Regions from separate parts of the Rouxiella sp. Mn2063 genome, predicted to be linked through region 2. Evidence: predicted binding sites of a transcription regulator. Region 2 holds the regulator's gene; the other holds the start of a gene.
The links. Region 2 encodes PurR, which represses purine synthesis genes. Its sites were predicted from a motif close to CANGCAAACGTTTGCNTG; they were not measured.

Region 1 (3,421 bases), on a different contig from region 2:
CGCGCTCTTGCTGCTGGGCTTGCAGGCGATTTGCCAACGTTTCCAGTGAGTCAGACGTGTTGTCTCCAACAATGACGATCACTGCTTTTTGTCCGGTGCTATCAGCATAGACATGCATGTTATTGCTCTGCGTTCCCAGCTTGCCGCTTTGGTCACTCATCCCCTGAGGAAGAGTAAAGCTGACTTTACCGTCGAGCAGGCTAATAGGCTGTGTGGCAGCTGCTGCGCTGGCACCTTTATCAACAGGGGCCGTTTTATCATCCGTTTTGCCATCGCAGGCTGCCAGCCCGGCAACCAGCAAAGTAATACCCATGAATTTGGCAAGATTACGCATTAGAGTTCCTTAATATTTCACTTAACGGCACGTACTGCTACGTATCGTATGGCATTGAGCTTACGGCTGTAATGGCACCCTATTCACCAACGAAAAGCAAGCCAGTTATGGCTTTCAGTGTGAACTCAACTGAACCTCGTTGTGATGACCAGACTGTGCCAAGCGTTTTAACAGCATATTAAGCAGCATACCGTACATCGGCAGGAAGAAAATCAGACAAATTAACAATTTGAAACTGTAATCCACTAAGGCGATCTCTACCCAATGTTGCGCCATAAACGCATCGCTGCTCTTATAAAAAGCGATAAAGAAGAAGGCCAGCGTATCGCTAATATTGCCCAGGAACATCGCTGCTGCTGGCGCAATCCACCAGGTTTTCAACTGGCGCAGACGGTTAAAGACGTTAACGTCGAGGATTTGCCCGAGAACGTAGGCCATAAAGCTAGCGATGGCGATGCGGGCGACCATGATATTCAGGCTGCTGAGCGCGGCAAAACCTTGCCATTCTCCCTGATAGAACAACGCAGAGATAACGTAAGAAATAATCAGCGCTGGTGCCATTACCGACAAAATAATGCGTCGGGCCAATGGCGCGCCGAAGATACGTACGGTTAAATCAGTCGCTAGGAAAATAAACGGAAAGGTAAATGCGCCCCACGTGGTGGTAAAGCCAAATACCGATACCGGAAGCTGGACCAGATAGTTACTAGACGTAATGATGGCAATATGGAATAGCGACAGCCATACCAAGGCGGAAAACCGCTGTTGGGCAGAAAAAGCGTACATAAATGTGACCTTTTTAGTGATTGGGGTGAGGGAACCCAAGAAAAATCTTCGTTATTTGTTGCTGTGAAAAACCATGATTTTTCCAGCGAGCGCGGATCGTACCCGTTTGCGCAAACAATGCAATGGCTAATTTTAACGCAAACGTTAACCTGTATTGCACCAAAAATCAGGGGGAGTAAACTGTCGCTCTTTAAGTTCCCCATTTGACCTAGAACAGAGACGCCTTATGACCGATCCCTTCAGCCATCCCGACCACCAACTCGATGCCTTGGGCGAACGTTGTCCAGTACCTGTGATGATGGTGCGAAAGGCGGTGCGCGGTATGCAGGATGGTGAAACGTTGCTAATCATTGCCGACGATCCGGCGACGACGCGCGATATTCCGGGGTTTTGCCGCTTTATGGAACACAACCTGTTGGCGTCTGAAACGGAAACCTTGCCGTATCGCTATTTATTGCGCAAAGGAAAAGGGGCTTAATATCAGCCCCTTGCTTGTGAATAAACGCGTTTTCTAACCTGATTTTTTGCGCAACAAGCGCAGCGCGTTGGCCGTGACCAGCGCAGTAGCACCAGAGTCTGCCAATACTGCCAGCCATAATCCGGTGATCCCCAGCAGCGTAGTGACCAGGAATACCCCCTTCAGTCCCAGCGCGATGGTGATGTTCTGGCGGATGTTGGCTCGGGTTGCGCGCGATAACGCAATCATCTGCGCCAGCCCGGTTAAGCGGTTGTGATTGAGCGCGGCATCCGCCGTTTCCAGCGCCACATCGGTGCCGCTGCCCATCGCAATACCAATGGTGGCGGCTTTCATCGCTGGGGCATCGTTGATGCCATCGCCGACCATCGCCGTTGGATATTGCAGATTCATTTTCTCGACGGCACGGACTTTATCTTCCGGCAATAACCCGGCCTGATAATTAATCCCTAAACGCTCGGCAATGGTTTTCGCCGCGCGTGGGTTATCGCCAGTCAGCATCACCGCAGATACGCCAAGAGCTTTCAACTCAGCAAGCGCGTTAACGGCATCATCACGCAACCGGTCTTGCAACGCGAGTAGGCCTAGCACCCGCTGGTCTTCCAGCACCACGACCACGGTTTTTCCGCTGGCTTCCCATTCGGTAATTTTTGTTTCGAAGGCTGCTGATAACTGCTTTTTATCCACATGCTGTGGTGCTGACACCACAATGTGTTTTTCGTTAACCCAACCTTCAACACCCACACCTGCCAAGGCGCGCCGACGTTCGGCATTGGGCAACAGCGAGTATTGCTGGCTAGCACGTTGGATAATCGCTAATGCGAGTGGATGGTGAGAACCGGCCTCGACTGCAGCGGCTTGCGTTAGTAGCTGCTGCTCACTAACACTTTCGGCGGTTAATACATCGCTGACTTCAGGTTTGCCTTCGGTCAATGTGCCGGTTTTATCCAATGCCACGCGTTGAATTAGCGCTAATTGTTCTAATGCTGCGCCGCCTTTAATTAATGCGCCTTGGCGCGTTGCCGCAGCCAGGCCAGAAGCGATAGCGGCCGGAGTTGAGATGACTAACGCACAAGGACAGCCAATCAACAGCAGCGTTAAACCACGGTAAATCCAGGTTTCCCATGACAGGCCCATTGCCAACGGCGGGATAACGATCACCAGCAGTGACAGCAGCATGATAGCGGGAGTGTAATAGCGGCTAAAGGTGTCAAGGAAGCGCTCGATTGGCGCACGGCGCTCTTCGGCTTCTTCAATCAATTGCAGTACGCGGTCAATCGCGCTATTACCCGCAGCAGAGACCACTTGTACACGTGCCAAACGATCGACACACAGGCTACCTGCCGGAATCTTTTCGCCTGGCTGGCGTTCAATGGGGATCGATTCACCCGTTAGTGCGCTTTCATCAAAGCTGGCGGCACTATCAAGGAGCGTCGAGTCTGCGGGCAGGCGTCCACCGGCGGCAACTTCAATCACATCACCGGGTTGCAGGCTGCTGACGGCAACGGTTTGACTGCCAGTTGCATCGATACGTACGGCACTTTCTGGGATCAGCGCCATCAGTGCTTTCACACCGCTACGGGCGCGGTTGGCGGCAAACCCTTCTAAACGTTCACCCACCATAAATAGCAACAGCACCATCGCGGCTTCTGCCGTGGCGCCGATAAATAGCGCGCCTAATGCGGCGATGCTCATCAAGGTTTCAATAGCGAAAGGTGAACCGCTGCGAATCAAGCGAATAGCCTGGCGTAACACCGGATACAAGGCGACTAACGTAGTGAGTGTGAAGGCAATTTTGCCGCCTTCATGGGAAACCTGCTCAATCC
Region 2 (3,421 bases):
GCATAAAAAACGCTATCAGACAGCTAAATTGACTGCGATGAACAAATTGATGCACCAAGTCGGAAAACCTTACCGCTGGGGTGGGACATCGCCGAATACTGGTTTCGATTGTAGTGGCTTAGTTTACTACGCATATAAGGATTTGATGCGTATTAAGATGCCTCGCACGGCCGATGAAATGTATCACCTGCGTGATGCAGCGCCAATCAAACGTGGTGAGTTAGAATCTGGCGACTTGGTATTCTTTAAGATTTCCAAGCGCGGTGCCGCAGACCATGTTGGTGTTTATCTTGGTAATGGTAAATTTATTCAGTCTCCTCGCACAGGTGAAGACATAAAAATCAGTTACCTTGCGGATAACTACTGGCAAGATCATTACGTAGGCGCTCGTCGGGTCATGACCCCTAAAACGATTCGTTAAATAGTCAGTTAGCTCATCTTTGATGAAGAGCATTTAACGAAGTGTTTCCGTGATAACTGAGAACACACAGTTATCGACAAGAGAATGATAATAAAATAAGGGAAATCCCATTTAGGGATTTCCCTTATTTTTTATCGCTACCCTGCTTTGGCGAAGTCAGTGCTACATTGGCAAAGTAACTAAGGCATCGGTACAGTAGTCAGCCAACAACAACGCCTAGCGACGCCCAACTCAGTGCATCACCGCAGTAAAGCTGAAGATCAAGATCATCGCCAATGCGCAAACCGTGGTGATTAAAGACATTTTTAGATTACTATCCATACATCCTCCTTTCATGATGAACGCCGAGAATACTTATAATCATAACGAGCCAAACAGACATTGGCCATACAACCAGTAGCCACATAAAGAATAGCCATACAATTATTATGCCATTGATATATTCTCATAGCCGCTACCATTTTCCTATGATCTCTAACAAAGAGCGCCATCTTCGTAGTCAGCTTAAATTTTTCTTCCACTTTTCCGCAATATAAGAGAAAATTCGCGGTTACCGCCCTGCGATGTAACGGCTGCTTATCTCAGCCCCCTTTCAGGTTCTCTGCTGAAATCAATACAAACGATTTTGCTGCGTAAAGAAATTATCGCAGTTAAATAAACGCAGGCAAACGATTAACATAATGCTAACGTGCTAGTGCACGCGGGTTCAGGAGTTATTTTTTCCATGGCAACGATTAAAGATGTCGCTAAGCGTGCTGGCGTCTCAACCACGACGGTATCGCACGTCATCAATAAAACACGTTTCGTCGCCGAAGAAACCAAGGAAGCTGTGCGGGCTGCTATTAAAGATTTGCATTATTCTCCTAGTGCCGTCGCCCGTAGTCTTAAGGTCAACAACACCAAATCAATAGGGTTATTAGCCACATCAAGCGAAGCGCCCTACTTTGCTGAAGTTATTGAAGCCGTGGAAAACAGCTGTTTTGCCAAAGGCTATACGCTAATTTTATGCAATTCGCATAACAACCTAGAGAAACAGCGTGCTTACCTCGCCATGTTGGCGCAAAAGCGTGTTGATGGCTTACTGGTAATGTGTGCTGAATATCCAGCAGAATTGCTTGGCATGTTGGAAGAATACCGCGCTATCCCGATGGTGGTCATGGATTGGGGCGAATCGCGCAATGATTTCACCGACTCCATCATTGATAACGCCTTTGACGGTGGGTATTTGGCAGGACGTTATCTTATCGAGCGTGGCCATCGCGATATCGGCGCAATACCAGGCCAACTCAATCGTAATACCGGTGGTGGGCGCTTTAATGGCTTTGTTAAAGCGCTGACAGAGGCCAATATTCCCGTACGCGACGAATGGATTGTTCAAGGCGACTTTGAGCCAGAATCTGGATATCAGGCGATGCGACAGATCCTTTCACAGAAAAACCGTCCTACCGCAGTATTCTGCGGCGGTGATGTCATGGCAATGGGCGCTATCTGTGCCGCTGATGAAATGGGATTACGGGTTCCACAGGATATTTCAGTGATTGGCTATGATAATGTGCGCAATGCCCGTTATTATTCACCGCCACTCACAACGATTCATCAGCCGAAAGAACGCTTAGGTGAGATGGCGTTTACGATGCTATTGGACCGTATTATTAATAAACGTGAAGAACAACAAACCATAGAAGTTAAGCCTAAGCTGGTTGAACGACGCTCGGTTGCTGACGGACCTTACCGAGATTATCGCCGCTAAGCTTGCCATTAATACCCCACTAAGGATGCCAGACTGGCATCCTTTTTAGTTATCACGCAGCCATTCCTGGTTCAGCGTAATACTATCGCCTAAATAGTTAAGTAGCCACGCAAGAGCGGGCGACTGATTGTTCTGATCCCAAGTTAGACAGCATGGACTTTCCGGAAAGGTATTACTTAAGGTCAATGCGGTTAGTTTGTTCTGAGCAATCCAGGGTGAGACCATATGCACTGGCATCATGCCAACACACAACCCATCGAACAAACAATCAAGCGCACAAGTCCAATCAGGTACAACCAATCGACGCTGATTATCCAATGTCCAGGTATCACGTTTGGGAAGATTCCTCGATGTGTCCTCCAGACATAATGCAGGATAATGGCGCAGACTGTCGTCGTGAAGTGTCCCAGGCATTGCCGCCAATGGGTGTGTTGGGCTGACGACACAATGCCAATCCATAAATCCCATATCGCGAAAGTTAAAACGACCGCCTGCAGGTACCGCCCGTGTCGCACCAATAGCGACATCTGCACGACCATCTACCAGAGCATCCCACACACCGTTAAAGACTTCATTATGTATAATCAGCTCGGTATCTGAAAATTCGCGATAAAAGTCTACGACTAATCGCCGGAGCCTGGCTGGCTTTACAATACGATCGACAGCTACGTTGAGTTCTCCTCGCCAACCGTTGGCAACTTGTTGGCATTGGCGACGTGTGGCATTCATTTTTTTGATAAGTGATCTTGCTTCATCAACGAAGAGCCGTCCGGCCGCGGTCAATTCAACATCACGATGTCGCCGTTCAAACAAACTAACAGCCAACCACTCTTCAAGCTGGCGGACCGTATAGCTGATGGCAGAGGGCACGCGATGAAGTTCTTGTGCTGCAGCGCTAAAACTACCGGTTCTGGCAACAGTATCAACGACATCTAATGAATATTCTGACCACATATTTACCTTCAAAATTTTTCACAACAAGCCGCAAATATTAGCATTTCACAAGTTTTTCGCCATCTATTAGACTCCCGCACTCTTCTATAATGATTCGCAGTCTCGCGTTTATCCTTTCAAAACTAATAAAGTTGGTGTCATGAAACCCTCATTTGGATTTTTATTTTATCTGGCAGGCCTGAGTATGCTGGGCTTTTTAGCCACGGATATGTACCTTCCTGCCTTCAGTGCCATGCAAAGTGAACTCAATACAACTGCCGGTGCAATTAGTACTAGTTTGAGCATTTTTTTAGCGG

Region 1: the regulator PurR is predicted to act here: its motif matches at 1,255-1,272, upstream of tusA (sulfurtransferase TusA).

The regions. Positions count from the first base shown of each region.
Region 1 covers NZ_JBMOUD010000013.1:70,500-73,920, forward strand. Annotated here, with positions in the region: gene ACL9RG_RS17410 (DcrB family lipoprotein) at 1-334, opposite strand, end outside; gene ACL9RG_RS17415 (7-cyano-7-deazaguanine/7-aminomethyl-7-deazaguanine transporter) at 449-1,120, opposite strand; gene tusA (sulfurtransferase TusA) at 1,347-1,598, shown strand; gene ACL9RG_RS17425 (zinc/cadmium/mercury/lead-transporting ATPase) at 1,632-3,421, opposite strand, start outside.
Region 2 covers NZ_JBMOUD010000003.1:395,854-399,274, reverse strand. Annotated here, with positions in the region: gene ACL9RG_RS07260 (C40 family peptidase) at 1-421, shown strand, start outside; gene ACL9RG_RS07255 (YnhF family membrane protein) at 653-742, opposite strand; gene purR (HTH-type transcriptional repressor PurR) at 1,146-2,171, shown strand; gene punR (DNA-binding transcriptional activator PunR) at 2,217-3,125, opposite strand; gene punC (purine nucleoside transporter PunC) at 3,265-3,421, shown strand, end outside.